Regions from separate parts of the Rhizobium sp. ZW T2_16 genome, predicted to be linked through region 3. Evidence: predicted binding sites of a transcription regulator. Region 3 holds the regulator's gene; each other region holds the start of a gene.

What was found. Region 3 encodes LexA, which represses DNA repair genes until DNA is damaged. Its sites were predicted from a motif close to TGTTCNNNNTGTGTTCNG; they were not measured.
Region 1: dnaE (DNA polymerase III subunit alpha) is a predicted target of LexA. The motif match lies at 1,508-1,525, and genes of this name have one in related genera.
Region 2: ACI3K0_RS02175 (putative DNA modification/repair radical SAM protein) is a predicted target of LexA. The motif match lies at 3,584-3,601, and genes of this name have one in related genera.

Annotation. Positions count from the first base shown of each region.
Region 1 covers NZ_JBJDRG010000002.1:849,164-855,004, forward strand. The annotation lists gene ACI3K0_RS09650 (lipoprotein-releasing ABC transporter permease subunit) at 1-114, shown strand, start outside; gene ACI3K0_RS09655 (ABC transporter ATP-binding protein) at 129-815, shown strand; gene dnaE (DNA polymerase III subunit alpha) at 1,773-5,267, shown strand; gene ACI3K0_RS09665 (diguanylate cyclase) at 5,323-5,841, opposite strand, start outside.
Region 2 covers NZ_JBJDRG010000001.1:460,876-466,716, forward strand. The annotation lists gene ACI3K0_RS02165 (phospholipase effector Tle1 domain-containing protein) at 1-501, shown strand, start outside; gene ACI3K0_RS02170 (UdgX family uracil-DNA binding protein) at 897-2,345, opposite strand; gene ACI3K0_RS02175 (putative DNA modification/repair radical SAM protein) at 2,345-3,577, opposite strand; gene greA (transcription elongation factor GreA) at 3,819-4,295, shown strand; gene ACI3K0_RS02185 (glycosyltransferase family 4 protein) at 4,301-5,392, shown strand; gene ACI3K0_RS02190 (glycosyltransferase family 92 protein) at 5,418-5,841, opposite strand, start outside.
Region 3 covers NZ_JBJDRG010000001.1:237,980-243,820, forward strand. The annotation lists gene eno (phosphopyruvate hydratase) at 1-660, opposite strand, end outside; gene kdsA (3-deoxy-8-phosphooctulonate synthase) at 780-1,628, opposite strand; gene ACI3K0_RS01155 (VOC family protein) at 1,633-2,505, opposite strand; gene lexA (transcriptional repressor LexA) at 2,704-3,417, shown strand; gene ACI3K0_RS01165 (ComEC/Rec2 family competence protein) at 3,398-5,841, opposite strand, start outside.

The DNA.
Region 1 (5,841 bases), on a different contig from region 3:
AGCGAGACCGTTTCCGTCGTCACCATGGCGCTGGTCCTATCCTTCATCGCCACCATTTTCCCGGCATGGCGAGCTTCCAGGCTCGATCCTGTCCAGGCGCTTCGCTACGAATAGGATCCCATCACCTCATGGCACCGCGTAAATCCGTATTGAAGCTTGCAAATGTCGAACGTCATTATGGCCAGGGAGAAACGACGCTTTCTATTCTGAAAGGCGCCGATTTCGAGCTGAGAACCGGCGAGATCGTCGCACTCGTAGCGCCTTCGGGTACAGGCAAGTCGACGCTCCTTCACCTGGCAGGCCTGCTCGAACATCCAGATAGTGGCGAAGTCTTTGTCGGTGGCCGCTCCTGCAACGATTTGCCGGACGACCAGCGCACCGCCATCCGTCGCTCGGAAATCGGCTTCGTCTACCAGTTCCACCATCTCCTGCCGGAATTCTCGGCGATCGAGAATATCATGATGCCGCAGCTGATCGGCGGCCTGTCCAAGGCCGAGGCGAAGGAGAGGGCAGCACAGCTTCTAGATTACATGCGCATCGGCCATCGCGCCGAACATCGCCCGGCGGAACTCTCCGGCGGCGAGCAGCAGCGTGTCGCGATCGCCCGCGCGGTCGCCAATGCGCCCCGCGTGCTTCTGGCCGACGAACCGACCGGCAATCTCGACCCGAAAACCGCATCTTACGTCTTCGACGCGCTGGAAGCCCTGGTGCGCCAGTCCGGCCTTGCTGCCCTGATCGCCACCCACAACCACGAACTCGCCGCCCGTATGGACCGTCGTGTGACGCTGGAAGCCGGCAAAGTGGTGGAGTTCTGAGGATTGCTTGGCTCCTGCTATCAACTGTGAGGTAGTAACGGCTCGGAGACCTTGCCTCTCCTTAAGAAGTTTAGCACTTAGCCTTTTGGCTAAGACGTTGATTTGTTTAGCGCCGCGATTGTTTCCCTCCCCTTGCGGGAGAGAAAGCAATGTCGAAATCTTAGCCAAAGACTAGGTTTCAGAAATTGCGAGAGAGGGGCTATTCACGCCCGGGGACGTTTCTCCCTCCCGCTCCAACAATCCCAACCATTTATCAATCTTCCATCCCGCACTCAAAGCCCGTGCCTACAATGCCCCGTGCCGCTTCGGCTACACCGGTCCGCATAACAGGCGAGGCGGAACCAGTGACCGGGTGACCCGCCCTTATGCATGCAGATCAGACGGGCTGCGCAGAAATGGCCGGCCCCTGAATAAGGCGTGCGTGTGTCGCACAATCCTGCCGGACGCCCAACCGCCGCTGACGGACCGGAGTTGCGCCGAAAAACACACCGAACGGGACACGCCGAGCGTCACATAGAAAAAAATTCAATTCGAGGCACCCGACGTGCCCCTACCGAAACAAAAAAGCCCAGGTACCGAGGGCGAAATCCGCCTTCAAGTCTGTCCGCTTTAGGAAAGTGTTTACTATCGGGGCGGGGATATGGCGCAAAATTCGTTTCCTTTTTGTTCTGTTATTGACTCCCGTACAAAAAGAGAACAAATTAAAAACATAACGAACACGGGAGACAACGATGACTGACCTTCTTCGTGATATTGCCGCTTTCGCGTCCATCGCAACCTTCGTCGCCACGCTGTCGATGTTGATGATTGCCATGTAACCTTGCTTCGGCGCCCGCACCGGGCGCCGCCGCCTCTGGAGTTCGCTGCCGAAAACCGTTGACCGGTGAATTCAAAACTGGACTTGAGCCGTCGTGCGCTTGAAAATAGAGCGATTGAATCACAGGTACGGCGATAGACATGGCGGAACAGGCAAAGACAGGATCGGCAGACGAAATCCTCGGGGAGACCCCGCAATTCGTCCATCTGCGCCTGCATTCGGCCTACTCGCTGCTCGAAGGTGCGCTTCCGCTCAAGAAGGTCCTCGGCAAGGCCGTCGCGGACAATCAACCCGCGATCGCCATCACCGATACCAACAATCTGTTTGTTGCACTTGAATTCGCCCAAAAGGCGACGGGAGACGGTCTGCAGCCGATCATTGGATGCCAGCTGTCGATCGACATGCAGGACCAGGAAGAGGATCGTCGCGGCAACCAGCTCGCCAAGCTGCCCGCCATCGTTCTCCTCGCCGCCAATGCCGAAGGCTATGAACGGCTGGTCGATCTCGTCAGCCGGGCCTATCTCGGCGGCGAAGGGGTAAGCGAAACCCATATTTGCGCCTCCTGGCTGGATGAGCTTGGCACTGCAGGTCTGATCGCATTGACCGGTGCCGCTTCCGGCCCGGTGGATCGGGCGCTCAAGGAAGGGCATGCGGGACTGGCTGTCGAAAGACTGTTGCGCCTCAAAACCCTGTTTGGCGACAGGCTCTATCTCGAACTGCAGCGACACGGCAATTATGATCGCCGCCATGAGCATCGCATGGTCGATCTCGCCTATGAGCACGATATCCCGTTGGTCGCGACCAACGAGGCCTTTTTTCCCTCCAAGGCTGATTACGATGCCCATGATGCGCTGATGGCGGTTGCCCATGGCGCGATCGTTTCCGACGACAGCCGCTTTCGCCTCACACCGGATCATTACCTGAAAAGCCGCGCCGAAATGGCGAAGCTTTTCGCTGACCTGCCCGAAGCGCTGGAAAACACCGTCGAGATCGCCCGCCGCTGCTCCTTCATCCTGAAGACACGCAATCCCATCCTGCCGCGTTTCACCGGCGTCAGTGATCATCCGGAGGAGGACGAACGCAAGGAAGCCGCCGAGCTTCGCCGCCAGGCGGTCGAGGGGCTGGATCATCGGCTTGAAGAACTTGGGCTGAGTGCCGGTTTCACCGAGAAGGATTATCGCGAACGTCTCGATTTCGAACTGTCGATCATCGAACGGATGAAGTTTCCGGGATACTTCCTTATCGTTGCCGACTTCATCAAATGGGCGAAGCAGCACAATATCCCGGTCGGTCCGGGCCGTGGTTCCGGTGCAGGATCGCTCGTCGCTTACGCGCTCACCATCACCGACGTTGATCCGCTGCGCTTCTCGCTTCTGTTCGAACGCTTCCTCAATCCGGAACGGGTCTCGATGCCCGACTTCGACATCGACTTCTGCCAGGATCGCCGCGAAGAGGTGATCCGCTACGTGCAGCAGAAATATGGCCGAGAGCAGGTGGCGCAGATCATTACCTTCGGTTCGCTGCAGGCGCGCGCGGCATTGCGCGACGTCGGCCGCGTGCTGGAAATGCCCTATGGCCAGGTCGACCGCATCTGCAAGCTGGTGCCGAACAATCCGGCCAACCCGACACCGCTCTCCAAGGCAATCGAGGAAGAGCCGAAATTCCAGGAAGAGGTGGACAAGGAGCCGGTCGTCGGCCGTCTTCTCGATATCGCCCAGAAGATCGAAGGCCTGTACCGTCACGCCTCGACCCACGCCGCCGGTATCGTCATCGGCGATCGCCCGCTGTCGAAACTGGTGCCGATGTATCGAGACCCGCGCTCGGACATGCCGGTCACCCAGTTCAACATGAAATGGGTCGAGCAGGCCGGTCTGGTCAAATTCGACTTCCTCGGCCTGAAGACGCTGACCGTGTTGAAGACGGCGGTCGATTTCTGCCGCAAGCGCGACATCCATGTCGATCTGGCCAAAATACCGCTCGACGACAAGCTGACCTATGAAATGCTGTCGCGCGGCGAAACCGTCGGCGTGTTCCAGGTGGAAAGTGCCGGCATGCGCAAAGCGCTGATCGGCATGAAGCCCGACTGTATCGAAGACATTATCGCGCTTGTGGCGCTCTATCGTCCGGGTCCGATGGAAAACATCCCGACCTACAATGCCCGCAAGCATGGCGAGGAGGAGGTCGAATCGGTTCATCCGTCGATCGACTACCTGCTGAAGGAGACCCAGGGCGTTATCGTCTACCAGGAACAGGTCATGCAGATCGCCCAGGTCCTGTCGGGTTATTCGCTCGGCGAGGCCGATCTTCTGCGCCGCGCCATGGGTAAGAAGATCAAGGAGGAGATGGACAAGCAGAGCGAGCGCTTTGTCGATGGCGCCGTCAAGAACGGCGTATCGAAGCCGCAGGCGAAGAACATTTTCGAACTGCTCGCCAAGTTCGCCAACTACGGCTTCAACAAGTCTCACGCCGCAGCCTACGCTATCGTCTCTTACCAAACGGCCTATATGAAGGCGCATTATCCGGTCGAGTTCCTCGCCGCGACCATGACCTACGATATGGCCAACTCCGAAAAGCTCAACGATTTTCGCGAGGATGCCGGCCGTCTCGGTATCAAGGTTTTCCCGCCGTCGGTTCAGACCTCGTTCCGCCATTTCGAGACGGGCGAGGCGAAGATTTATTATGCACTCGCCGCCATCAAAGGCGTCGGTGAATCGGCTGTCGAGCACATCACGGAAGTTCGCGGCGACAAGCCTTTCGCCGGCATCGAGGATTTCTGCATGCGGATCGACCCCAAGCAGATCAACCGCCGCGTTCTGGAAAGCCTGATTTCCGCTGGTGCTTTCGATTGCTTCGGCCATGACCGAGCCCAGTTGATCGCCGGTCTCGACCGGATCATCGGTTATGCGCAGCGCGCGCAGGAAGAGAAGGTCTCAGGCCAGTCCGATTTCTTCGGTTCCGGCTCCAGCAGTGGCCCCGAAAAACTGATCCTGCCGACATTCAATCCGTGGATGCCGTCGGAAATGCTGATGCGCGAATATCAGGTTCTCGGCTTCTATCTGTCGGCCCACCCGCTCGATACCTACAAGGACGTCCTGTCGAAACTAAGGGTGCAGACCTTTGCCGATTTTGCTGCCTCTGTCCGCCAAGGAGCGACCGCCGGGCGTCTGGCCGGTACGGTGACAGGTCGGCAGGAGCGCAAGACCAAGACCGGCAACAAGATGGGCATCATCACTTTTTCGGACTCATCCGGCCAGTTCGAAGCGGTGCTGTTTTCCGAGGCATTGGCGCAATACCGAGACCTGCTCGAACCCGGCAGGTCGCTGGTCATCACCGTCCAGGCCGACGAGCGGCCGGAAGGCATCGGCCTGCGCATCCAGACGGCTCAGTCGCTGGAAGAACAGTCGATCCGTATGCAGAAGGCACTGCGTGTCTTTGTTCGAGATGCAGGACCGCTGAAGACCGTCGCCAACCATCTGAACATGCGTGGCGAAGGCCTGGTTTATTTCATTGTCATCAAGGAAGACGGCCGCCGCGAGATCGAGGTGGAGCTTACGCAGAGATATCGGCTCTCGCCGGAAATGGCAGCCGCACTCAAGGCCGCGCCCGGTGTGCTGGATGTCGAACTCGTCCAGTAGCAGGCTCGGTTACTTTGGCTGACCGGAAAGAGCTGAGCGTTCGTGGAGGCCGATCCTAGAGACGGCTTTCTCCATGCTGTTCACTTGCCTCGGCCTCGTCGAGGCCCGTGAGCTTGACCTGATTACGCCCGGCATTCTTCGCCGCATAAAGCGCCTGGTCCGCCTGCCGGTAGGCCTCGGCCAGTCTGGCAGCCGAGGTCACGGGAGATACGCCGAAACTCGCGGTGACGATCAGGCCATCGGGCAGATCGGGCAATGTCATTGTTGCGGCCCGCAGCGCCTGAGCAAACAGCGCCGCGGCGCTGATATCGGTGTCGGGCAGGAATATCGCGAACTCTTCGCCGCCGATGCGGCCGAGTGCTGCCCTCTTGGGCGCGCTGTCGTTCATCAATTGCCCAAAACTCTGGATCACCATGTCTCCCACATGATGCCCATACGTGTCGTTGATGCGCTTGAAATGGTCGAGGTCGCAGAGAATGACGGCATGTTTGCCATGCGATGCTGCACTTAGGATGGATTGAACCTGCCGGTTGAACCCGCGCCTGTTGGCGATCGCCGACAGGGTGTCCCTTTC
Region 2 (5,841 bases), 220 kb from region 3:
AGGGTTTTAGCTGGCTTCATCCACGCGCTCGGCCTGATGAGCCGTCAGCATCTCAACCTCCTGGATTATGCCTACAACACCTGGTTTGCGGGCGTGCATGGCGATGTCGGCGGCGGCTATCCTGAGCCGGACAGCGGTCAAGTCAAGATTCCACTCGAATGGATGATCAGAGAGACCGAACCAACGGGCTTGCTTTATCGAACCCAAACCGTTGAAGATATTGTCAAAGGACAACGTAGCAACAGATATGTCAGCCTGAACGCAACAGCAGACCTGCACGATTCCATGAGCCTCGGCTGGAAACCGCTGGAGTATCTTCCTCGTCGCGTACCTGAAAACTCATGGCGCAAGCGGGGCGATAGTCGCTCGATTTATATCCCGTTCCGGGATCGTCGTTTTATTCCAGAGAGAGCCATGCTGCACAGTTCGGTACGCATCCGTATGGAGGGCGGCGGTTATAATCCGCCCAATCTACCGAAAGACCCATTCTTTGTGGATTGATGGATACCTCTCCCGAGCTGACTGACCGGCGATTGGCCGCCTCCACTTTCGCAAAGGCGGCCTGGCCCATCATGGACCCATTCATCCGGAATAATCCCGGAGGAATTTCCACATCAGAAGTGACGCGACCGCCAGCGTCGTCCACATCGCAAAAGCAACGCAGACTGACATGATCAGACTTGCGACCCGCCTCGTCATCGGGCGGCACCTCCAGGGGTTGGTCCGGGAACAACGCTAAGGGTGAATTTTCCACCTGTCTTGAAGCACTCGACGGGAACGTTAAAAGGTAAAAACCAACGGCTGGATTTTCTCGCCGCTATGTCTCGCATTGCACCATTTACGCTCCGAAACGATACCGCAATGCAGCATGCGCCTGTTGATAACCTGATTGCAGCTCACATGAGCCGTTTCACCGACGCGAAATCCTCGCGAAAACGGGCAATCTCTTTCTCTTTCAAATCCTCATCAACAATACGCAGTAGGTAGGATGGATGAACGGTAACGAATAGCGTCTTGCCTTCTTCCATTGCGATTGGCTCGCTGCGAACATCTGCCAGCTTCTGCCGCATGTCGGTCAAAGCGAAGAGTGCCGTCGCCCCCATTGCAATGATAAGTTTCGGTTTTACCAGTTCCAGTTCTTGGCGCAGCCACCAGCGGCATTGCCGAACCTCCCCCATATTAGGCTTCTGGTGGATACGCCTTTTCCCACGTGGCTGATATTTGAAATGCTTCACTGCATTGGTCACATAAAGCCTGTCGCGCTCAATCCCAGCGAGCTTCAGCGCCTCATCGAATAGCGTTCCAGCAGGACCTACAAACGGCCTCCCCGCCAGATCTTCATGGTCGCCGGGCTGTTCGCCGACCACCATCACATCTGCATTCGCTGGCCCTTCTCCAAACACTGTCTGGGTTGCTAGGCAATGGATGTCGCAACGCGTGCAGGAGCGTGCAGCTTCGCTGACCGCAGCGAGTGTTCCCACAGCAGGAAGGGGCTGTGTCGGCACCCTCGCCGCGGCCTCCTGTATGCGATGATGGAACGGCAAAGGCTCGCTCGCCTGCTTGACGGCCATTTCAAGCACATCTGCCTCTGCTTTGGCGATCATGCCGGGAATGAGTTCCGCCTCGGGCAGGTTCTTCCAGTATTTCTTCGGCATCTCGGCCATCATCATCTTCACCTTCAATCGCGCCGGATTGAAGATGGAAGCATAATAGGTGCGCCAAAGATCATCGATCTCATCACGCAGATCTGGCCTTGGTGCAGGATCGTCGTTCACCTTCAATTCGTCGCCATCCCAGGAAGCCGACCCCTTGGGCGTGGCAATCAACCAGTCCATGTCGGTAAATCGCCGTTGAAAGAAGGGCGCCACACGAGCGACGATGAAGTGATCCGGCTCGAACCACGCCACGAAGCGCCGCCGCCCCACCTTCCCCTCCGCCAGCGGAATTTCCTTGAAGCGCACGAAAGCCGTCATCTTGTGATAGTCACGCCCCACCGACTTCGCGAGCTGACGCGCCGCGGCCACATCACGATCGGTCGCCATGTTGAGCAGACCGTGCGAATGGAAAAGCCTGAACAGCAGCCGATAGAGAAGTGCAAATCGGGTTGGATCGGAATGGCAGAGAACAGCCTCGGCCAACCGGATGAAAGAAGGCTGCACACTGATTTTCGGTGGCGGATTTGCCGGCTGCGGAAGTCTGTTGTCGTCGAAGCCGAACAGGCCGTCAGCATCGTCCATCGTCCGCCATTCGATGAATTCAGGCGTAATTCCGGCCATCATGAAACCCCGGGCCGCATCCCGCCATTCATCAAGATCGCCCCGCCCCCGCAAGGAATAGCGAAACATCATAACAGCGACAGTTGCTCCGGCTTGGGTTGAAACATGGCGCGAAGATCAGACCGGTCGACCAGCCGGTGTGGCGTCCAGCCGTCACAGATGACAAAGGGTTGTATCTTCCGGAGCGACACGTTCAGTCGCTTCAGATCATCCAGCCTGAGTTTTCGGAACCGCCGAGACGACAGAATGCCGTTGACCGCTTTGGTGCCTAAACCCGGAACCCTGAGCAACATCTCGCGATCTGCACGATTGACATCGACTGGGAACCGATCGCGATGAGACAATGCCCAGGCAAGTTTTGGATCGAGATCGAGATCGAGCATTCCACCATCACGTCCCGACGTAATTTCCTCAATGTCGAACCCGTAGAAACGATAGAGCCAGTCGGCCTGGTAGAGCCGGTGTTCACGCATCAATGGCGGCTTGATCAGCGGCAGCTTTTTCGACGAATCCGGGATGGGACTGAAGGCCGAATAATAGACACGCTTCAATCCATAACTTCCGTAAAGCCTGGCACTGGTCCCAAGGATCGTGGCATCGCAGGCACCATCCGCCCCGACGATCATCTGCGTGCTCTGCCCCGCCGGTGCGAATTTGCGCCGTCGCTTGGTCTGCAATGTCGGCTCAGCCATTTCCTCGATCTTCAGTCGCAGATTCCCCATTGAGCGACGGATGTTCGCCGGCTGCTTCTCCGGTGCAAATTTCCCGATCCCGGCGTCGGTCGGCAATTCGATATTGATCGAAAGACGATCCGCATAAAGCCCCGCCTCCTCGATCAGATGAGCAGAAGCTTCAGGGATAGACTTCAGATGGATGTACCCGCGGAAGTTATGGATCGTCCGCAACTCCCTGGCGATCCGCACCATCTCCTCCATGGTGTGATCGGAGGAGCGGATGATCCCCGAAGACAGAAAAAGCCCCTCGATATAGTTGCGGCGGTAAAATTCGAGCGTAAGCCAGATCACTTCTTCCGGCGTAAAACGTGCACGCTCCACATTGCTGGAAGAACGATTGATGCAGTAGGCACAGTCGTAAATGCAGAAGTTGGTAAGCAGGATCTTCAGAAGCGAGATACAGCGTCCATCAGGCGCATAGGCATGGCAGATACCCGATCCTTCGGTCGAACCGAGCCCTCCGCTTGCCGACGAATCACGCCTCACGGTCCCGCTCGACGCGCAGGAAGCATCATATTTTGCGGCATCCGAAAGGATCGCCAATCGTTCTTTCAGCGATTTCTTCATTGCGTATGTTCACTATATGTTCCTATCGCCACTGTCAAGAGATTGACAAACGGGCGCGGTTCACATCACATGCGGCACGCGGGAGATATGGCATGGTTTCGAAATTCCTCGTAAGGGACATCGAAATTCTGATATAGTGACCCTACATTTTGACGTTGCGATGGTTCCGAAGTTTACGCTCCGGAACCTGTTTCTTTTTGTGTTCGCGGCATCCGCGGGCACGCCCCTGAAGGACAAGAAAATGGTTGAAAAGGTACCGATGACGCAGAACGGCTTTGTCCAGCTGCAGGAAGAACTGCGCTGGAGGCAGCAGGAGGAGCGTCCCCGTATCATCGAAGCGATTGCGGAAGCGCGCGCCCATGGCGACCTTTCGGAAAACGCTGAGTATCACGCTGCCAAGGAAGCCCAGAGCCACAACGAAGGGCGCATTACCGAGCTGGAAGACCTGACAGCCCGCGCAGAAGTCATCGACCTTTCCAAGATGTCCGGCTCCAAGGTCAAGTTCGGCGCCACTGTAAAACTGGTCGACGAAGATACCGAAGAGGAAAAGACCTACCAGATCGTCGGCGATCAGGAAGCCGACGTGAAGGCCGGTCGCATCTCGATCTCCTCCCCGATCGCCCGCGCCATGATCGGCAAGGAAGCAGGCGAATCAATCGAAGTCGTTGCGCCTGGCGGCTCCAAGGCCTACGAGATCCTTTCCGTTTCCTGGGGCTGATCGCCGTGGCCGAGGGCCAGAATAACATCCATCACAATCCGGCAGTCGTCGATATCGGTGAAGTCGAGGTCATAGCACCTAACTTCAAGCGGCGGCTGTCCGGCGTCACAAGTACGATCATCCAGCTGGTTCCTGTTCAACGCGCCCTTGGCTACAAGGTGGCGGCTCTTGGACCGGGCCTGCCGGATACCATCCCGCATATCCGCTTTCGTGATCTGCTTCGGCTCTGGAGCCGTCCACGAAGCGGAAAAATGCGCGTTTGGCACGCACGCCGCAATGTCGAGATGCTGCCCGCCATTATTCTACGTGATATCCTTCGCATGCCGCTGAAGATCGTCTTCACGTCGGCTTCACAGCGCCGGCATACCGGCTGGACCAGATGGCTTATTTCGAAGATGGATGCCGTCGTGGCAACCAGCGGGCGCACCGCCGCCTATCTGGACGTACCAAACACTGTCGTTATGCACGGTATCGATACTGAGCGCTTTTCGCCGGCAAAAGACAAAACCGCCGCCCGCGTCGCGCTGGGTCTTGATCCGGACAGGAAATTTGTCGGCTGCTTCGGCCGCGTCCGCCATCAGAAGGGCACGGATCTCTTCGTGGATACGATGATTTCGCTTCTGCCCTCTCGGCCAGACTGGAGAGCCATCGTCGCCGGCCGCGCCACAGGCCCGCATCTCGACTACGAAAAGCAACTGATCGGCAAAGTCGCCAAGGCTGGCCTTACCGACCGTATCCTGTTCGTCGGCGAGCATGCAAATATCAATGACTGGTATCGCGCGCTCGATCTCTTCGTTGCTCCGCAACGCTGGGAAGGATTTGGGCTTACTCCTCTGGAAGCGATGGCAGCCGCCGTTCCGGTTGTCGCCACCGATGTCGGCGCGTTTCCGGAGTTGATCGTTACAGGCAACGAGGAAACCGGCAAGATCATCATCGCCGACCTCGATGCGATGATCTCGGCAACCGCCGAATTCATCTACGATGATGCCCGCCGCCAGCAGGCAGCCACCCGCGCCCTCCACCACGCCAAGACGAACTTCAGCATCGAGGGTGAAGTTCGCAGGCTTGGCGAGGTTTATCAGAGATTTCTGACCTGACCTGCTTCGGCGCTATGGCCTTAAACTATGCGGGAAGTATCTCTCGGCGATCCAGAAACTCGATCATCGCTGTGTCCACCACCGTCTCGGATTCGATGTTCCTGACGGCAGATAGAACGCGATCTTCATATCTCTGACGCGATGCCGGCGAAGCTGGCCCTCTCTCAATCTTCTCCCTCAAATCCTGCTCGGACTTGCTGTAATAGTGATTAAGCTGAATGAAGTCCGAGGAGTAGAAGGCAGGTCCTTTTCTTCCCTTCCTTGAAAAGACTTCGCCCCGATCATTGGACGTATTCTCGCCGAAAGCTCCGGTCGAAAAATGATGAATACTCACTTCTGAGACTGCGCATGGATCGACGATGCATTTGAAGTTGCTAGCATTCTTCTTCGTCGATAGCGGATTTGCACCACGAACTGTATAATTCCGCAGGAGAGATCCGGCGGGCCTA
Region 3 (5,841 bases):
GAAATCAAGGGCTTCCGGCGCACTCTTCAGACCCGGCGCAAAGCCGCCTTCGTCACCAACGTTGGTGTTATGACCCTGTGCGCCCAGTTCCTTCTTCAGGACGTGGAAGATTTCCGAACCAACCCGCACGGCATCCTTCAGCGTTTCGGCGCCGACCGGCATGATCATGAATTCCTGGAAATCGATCGGGTTGTCGGCATGTGCGCCGCCATTGATGATGTTCATCATCGGAACCGGCAGAACATGTGCGCCAGCGCCGCCGACATAACGGTAAAGCGGCAGGCCAGCCGATTCGGCGGCAGCCTTGGCAACGGCCAGCGACACGCCGAGAATGGCGTTTGCGCCGAGACGCGACTTGTTCGGCGTGCCGTCGAGCGCGATCATCGTCTTGTCGATATGGATCTGGCTTTCGGCATCGAAACCGCCGATGGCATCGAAGATTTCCGTATTGACCGCTTCAACGGCCTTCTCGACACCCTTGCCGCCAAAGCGCTTGCCGCCATCGCGCAATTCGACAGCTTCGTGGGCACCCGTCGATGCGCCCGACGGAACAGCGGCGCGGCCCATCGAGCCGTCTTCCAGATAGACGTCAACTTCGACGGTCGGGTTGCCACGGCTATCGAGGATCTCGCGAGCGATAATATCGGTAATAGCAGTCAAGGGTCTCTCCTCAGAGTTAAGTCCATGCAGTCATTGAAAATGTATCACGTTCAATGACACGCCAATTACAGTGTTGGCGCTTTCTGCGCTTTGACAACGCTCAAGCGCTTTTTTGAAGTTCAGGCAGCCTTGGCCACCGCATCGAAAGCCATCAGCTTTTCCAGAAGCCGAGGCATGTCTTTCAGATGCACCATGTTCGGACCATCCGACGGGGCGTTGTCCGGATCTTCATGGGTTTCGATGAATACACCGGCAATACCCACTGCGACGGCCGCACGCGCCAGCGTTTCAACGAATTCGCGCTGGCCACCGCTGGAGCCACCCTGCCCGCCCGGCTGCTGCACCGAGTGCGTGGCGTCAAAGATCACCGGCGATCCGAGCGAAGCCATGATCGGCAACGAACGCATGTCGGAGACGAGCGTGTTGTAACCGAAGGAGGCGCCGCGTTCGCACAGCATCACGTTAGGATTACCGCTCTCGGTAAATTTCGCCTGGACGTTCTTCATGTCCCAGGGGGCCAGGAACTGGCCTTTCTTGACGTTGATCGCCCGGCCGGTCTTGGCGGCTGCGACCAGAAGATCGGTCTGACGCGACAGAAAGGCCGGGATCTGCAGGATGTCGACGGTTGGCGCAACAAGCCCGCACTGCTCTTCCGTATGGATGTCGCTCAGGACCGGGAAGCCGAATTCCTTCTTCAGGTCGGCAAAAATCTCCATCGCATTTTCAAGTCCGATGCCGCGCTTGCCGGAGATCGACGTACGGTTGGCCTTGTCAAAGGAGGACTTGTAGACCAGCCCGATGCCGAGCTTGCCGCAGAGCTCGCTCATCGTGCCGGCGATCATGAAGGCATGATCACGGCTTTCCATCTGGCAAGGCCCCGCGATCAGCGAAAGCCGGCCTGCATTGGAGAATACGACCTTTTTGTCGCCTTCGCCGACCGAAACTTCTGAATTGGGGGAGACTGCCATTCTACTATTCCTCGAAGCCGAACAAAACGCCTTGGCCGGGCGACGGCGACACGAGAACGCGACCATCCCGGCGAATGAATGCGACGTCATTAGCAGCAAGGATGATCTCTGTCACGGCCAGATCAAGACTGCGAAAGATCACGGCCTCCCCTACCAACCCGGCTGCCACCCCTTCGATAGGAAGACCGAAGTCATGCGCAATTTGCTCGCGCCTGAGAACGCGCACGGCTCCCGTTTCAGCCTGGAACACCAGTCCACCTTCAACTTCGATACCCGGCGCTCGCAGCACATTGTCAAAAAAGGCAACCGAAGCATGCGGATCATCACTTGCCAAAATGACTTCCTTCAAACCGGCAACCGAATTGGCATGGATACGCAATTCAGCCATATCCTGAGGGAAAGATACCAGCCGCTGGCAGGAGAAAGTAAAGAAATCAGCCGCACCATCCATCGCGGCAAAAGCAAGCTGGAAACGAGCTTCGACCTCGTCACCGTCCGGAGACTTTACAGCTCTGCCGAATTCGAGGGGCTCACCGCCGGAAATTCCGGCCGCGACATAATGCCGATGATCGTTCGACGCGTCTTCACTGGAGACCACGATGGCCGACAAGCCTTCACGTCCGCGGCGACCGCGATAAGCCAGATCGCGCTCGACAAAGACATTGCCTTTCTTGGCATGAGCCCCCGCCTTGCGCCTGTCCGCAACAGCCAGTGGCTCCAGATAGGTACCGTCTTCAAAAAAAACACAGGCATTGGCCGTACCGAAGGGATGCACGCCGTCAGGCGCGACAGTGAAACCCAAAGACGACAGCCGCTCGCGTGCCTTGCCGAGATTTCCAACAGGCAAAACGAGATGATCGATATTCCTAGCAGTCACACATGTCCCCCAGACTTCTGATCCGCTAGGCGTAGATTGGGCAGACCGCCGGGGAGCGCAAGTAGATTCCGACTGAGAACGTCATTCGGCATCCAAGAAACTGATTATATTGTCACGAAAATTTAAGGACTTGCGGAACACATATGGAACATATAGTGTTCGTTCTGCATTTGTTTCAAATCTGAAGGTGCGCCTCACATGCTGACTCGCAAGCAACAGGAACTGCTTTTGTTCATTCACGAACGGATGAAGGAGTCGGGCGTACCTCCGTCTTTCGATGAAATGAAGGACGCTCTCGACCTTGCGTCGAAGTCGGGCATCCATCGGCTCATCACGGCACTTGAAGAGCGCGGTTTCATTCGCCGTCTCCCCAACAGAGCGCGCGCACTCGAGGTCATCAAGCTTCCCGAAGCCTATGTTCCCACGCTGCAGCCGAAACGCGGTTTTTCACCGAGCGTGATCGAGGGAAGCCTTGGCAAGAAGCCGGCGACGCCTGCTGCCCCGCCTGTCTCCGCCAATGACAGCGCGTCTGCAAGCGTGCCGGTCATGGGCCGCATCGCCGCCGGCGTACCGATCTCGGCAATTCAGAATAATACCCACGACATTTCCGTCCCCGTAGAGATGTTGGGATCCGGCGAGCATTATGCGCTTGAAGTCAAGGGCGACTCGATGATCGAGGCCGGAATTCTGGATGGCGACACCGTCATCATTCGCAACGGCAACACCGCCAATCCGGGCGATATCGTCGTTGCACTCGTGGATGATGAAGAGGCCACACTCAAGCGCTTCCGCCGCAAGGGTGGCTCGATTGCGCTGGAAGCGGCAAACCCGGCTTACGAGACACGAATTTTTCCACCGGATCGGGTCAAGGTCCAGGGCAGGCTCGTCGGCCTCATTCGCCGTTATCACTGACACCGGAATTGTTGCCAACATCAGTTGGCGCTTCTGATCGATAATCCGTTCCTGCTTGATCTGAGACAGCAAACTGCGCCTCAAGACGGCCACTCGATTTTGGTTTGGAAATCCATTCCGGCAGATACGGGTCATAGAGATTGCGTCGCCAGTCGTATTGGCGATGAATGGTCCATGGGCGAACCGTGCCAGCCATTGCTGTCGTGACACTCCATTTTCCGGCTGCCGCCGCCCCGGAAAGATCGATTTCAATTGACCCTGTCTTGCGCAGGCTGGCGCCGCTCAGCATCGGGGTACCAGACCGACAGGAATGGAAACGCGCACGCGGCGCGATAACAAGGCCGGCAACGTCGCAAGCCGCTCCGGCATAACGGCCATCATCAACAACAACGACCAAAACACCTTCCGGTGACATGAATGCGCACCAGGCCTTGAGCTGACATGAGAATCTGACACTCCCTGCCTCCTTCATCAGTCGCTGCGCTTCGATCAGAACGTGTTCCGGAAGTCTTTCACTGGAAGAACCCGGCATATTTTTTAGAATTTCACTTTCCAACATCTCCGGCATAGCCAGCACTGGAAGCTGTCGCGCATACATCCACTGCCCATAGACGAACTCGGAGGGACGTTTCCTGTTGGCGGCAGCACGTTCTGCATCTCGATAAGCAACGAGGTTCCCATCTTCAGCGATGAGAAGACTTGATTGGGCGTGTTGCACCCCCACCCAGAACAGGGCCGCAGCGGTAAACAGGAAAGGTAAGCCCGAATAGCGAAGCCGTGTCCTGAGGAGCGTCAGTAGCAGAAAACCGCAGACCCCAAGCGGCAAAAACCAGGGGTGCTGTTCTCCGACGACAATGTCCCCGCCCCATCCCGCTACATGCTTCGCGATCAAGATGACCCATTCGAGGCTCCAGGCCATGATCCCGATGAAGGGAGCATCGAGGCCGAAGGGCATCAACAACATCGCAGCAAGCCCGGCCGGCATCACCAGGAAGCTGATGATCGGCATGGCAGCCAGGTTCGCGGCAAGCCCATAGGTGGCGACGCGATGGAAATGCTCGACGGAAAACATCGTCGTCGCAAGACTACCAATCAGCGATGTCGCGATAATGCCGGCGATAAAGCGCCAGCCAACGGCAGCCAATGTCACCAGAGGATGACGGATGGGAAATCGCTCCCGCTCTTCCGTTTCAGGGCGTCGCGACCAGGCCGCATAACCGGCCACGAGCGCAACCGTGGCAGCAAACGACATCTGGAAACTTGGCCCCAGAATTTCCGAAGGCGTCCAGATGAGGATGATCAGCGCAGACAAGGCTACATTTCGCAAACTTATCGAGGGCCGGTCCAAAAGCACGGCAACAAGTATCACCGCCATCATGATATAGGCGCGCTGGGCGGATACACCGAAGCCCGATACCAGATAATAGGCCGTAACCATTGCAAGCGCCCCGCCGGCGGCAATCTTCTTGATTGGCAGGGCCTGTGCGAGGCCAGGGAAAAGAGCAAAGACGCTACGCAATCCCACGAAGAAAATCCCGGCGGCAAGCGCCATATTCAATCCGGAAATGGCAACGATGTGAGCGAGGCCGGAGACCCGTAGCGCCTCGACTGTATCTTCGGAAATTGCCCGTCTCTCATCGGTGACAATGGCGGCGGCGAAGGCACCGGCATCACCCGGCGCAATCTCGCGAATACGATTGCCGATCTGCCTGCGCAGATCGAAGAGCCAGCGTAAGGCGAGCTGTGGCCAGCCGGTCGCCACATCCGACCCTCCAGCCTGCTGCGGAGCGCTATAGAAATACCCCACCGCACCAATGCCATCGAAATATGCCGAGAAGGCAAAGTCGTGCAGACCGGGCAAGGCCGGCCCGGAAGGCGGTGACAGCCTTGCGCGTCCGGAAATAGCTGCCCCGTTGTCAAACGGCTGATGCTGCGCCCTTGCCAGCAGCGAAACCCGGACAGGCGGGCGCCGAAGAATGGGGTTTGCTGTCTGTCGCACAGCCACGATATAACGCAGTCGCCCGGGACCGGCAGCCTCACTACGCTCGACAACGCCCATGACATCCGTTGTTACCGGTGAATCGAGAATGACCGTCGATTGCCGCCACGCTTCGATCTCGGCCAGCGCCATGCCACAAAAGCCCAGACACGCAAATGTGAAAAAGACACGCGCGCAACCATCTCTTGTTATCAACGCCAGAGCCGCCAGCACGGCAAGAGCAAGGAACGGCACCCATGCCAACGGCTCCACCGGGCTGAGGAACCACACTGCCGAACCGATGCCAATTGCAACAGGCATGAACAGAAAGCCGTGACCATGGAGGCGCTCCTCGCGGAGCGAAATTGAAAGAAATGCTCGCGCCTCCGCGAATGGCGCACCAATTCGCCTTCCGTAAGAAACCGGCGCTATCGCTGCAGTATATC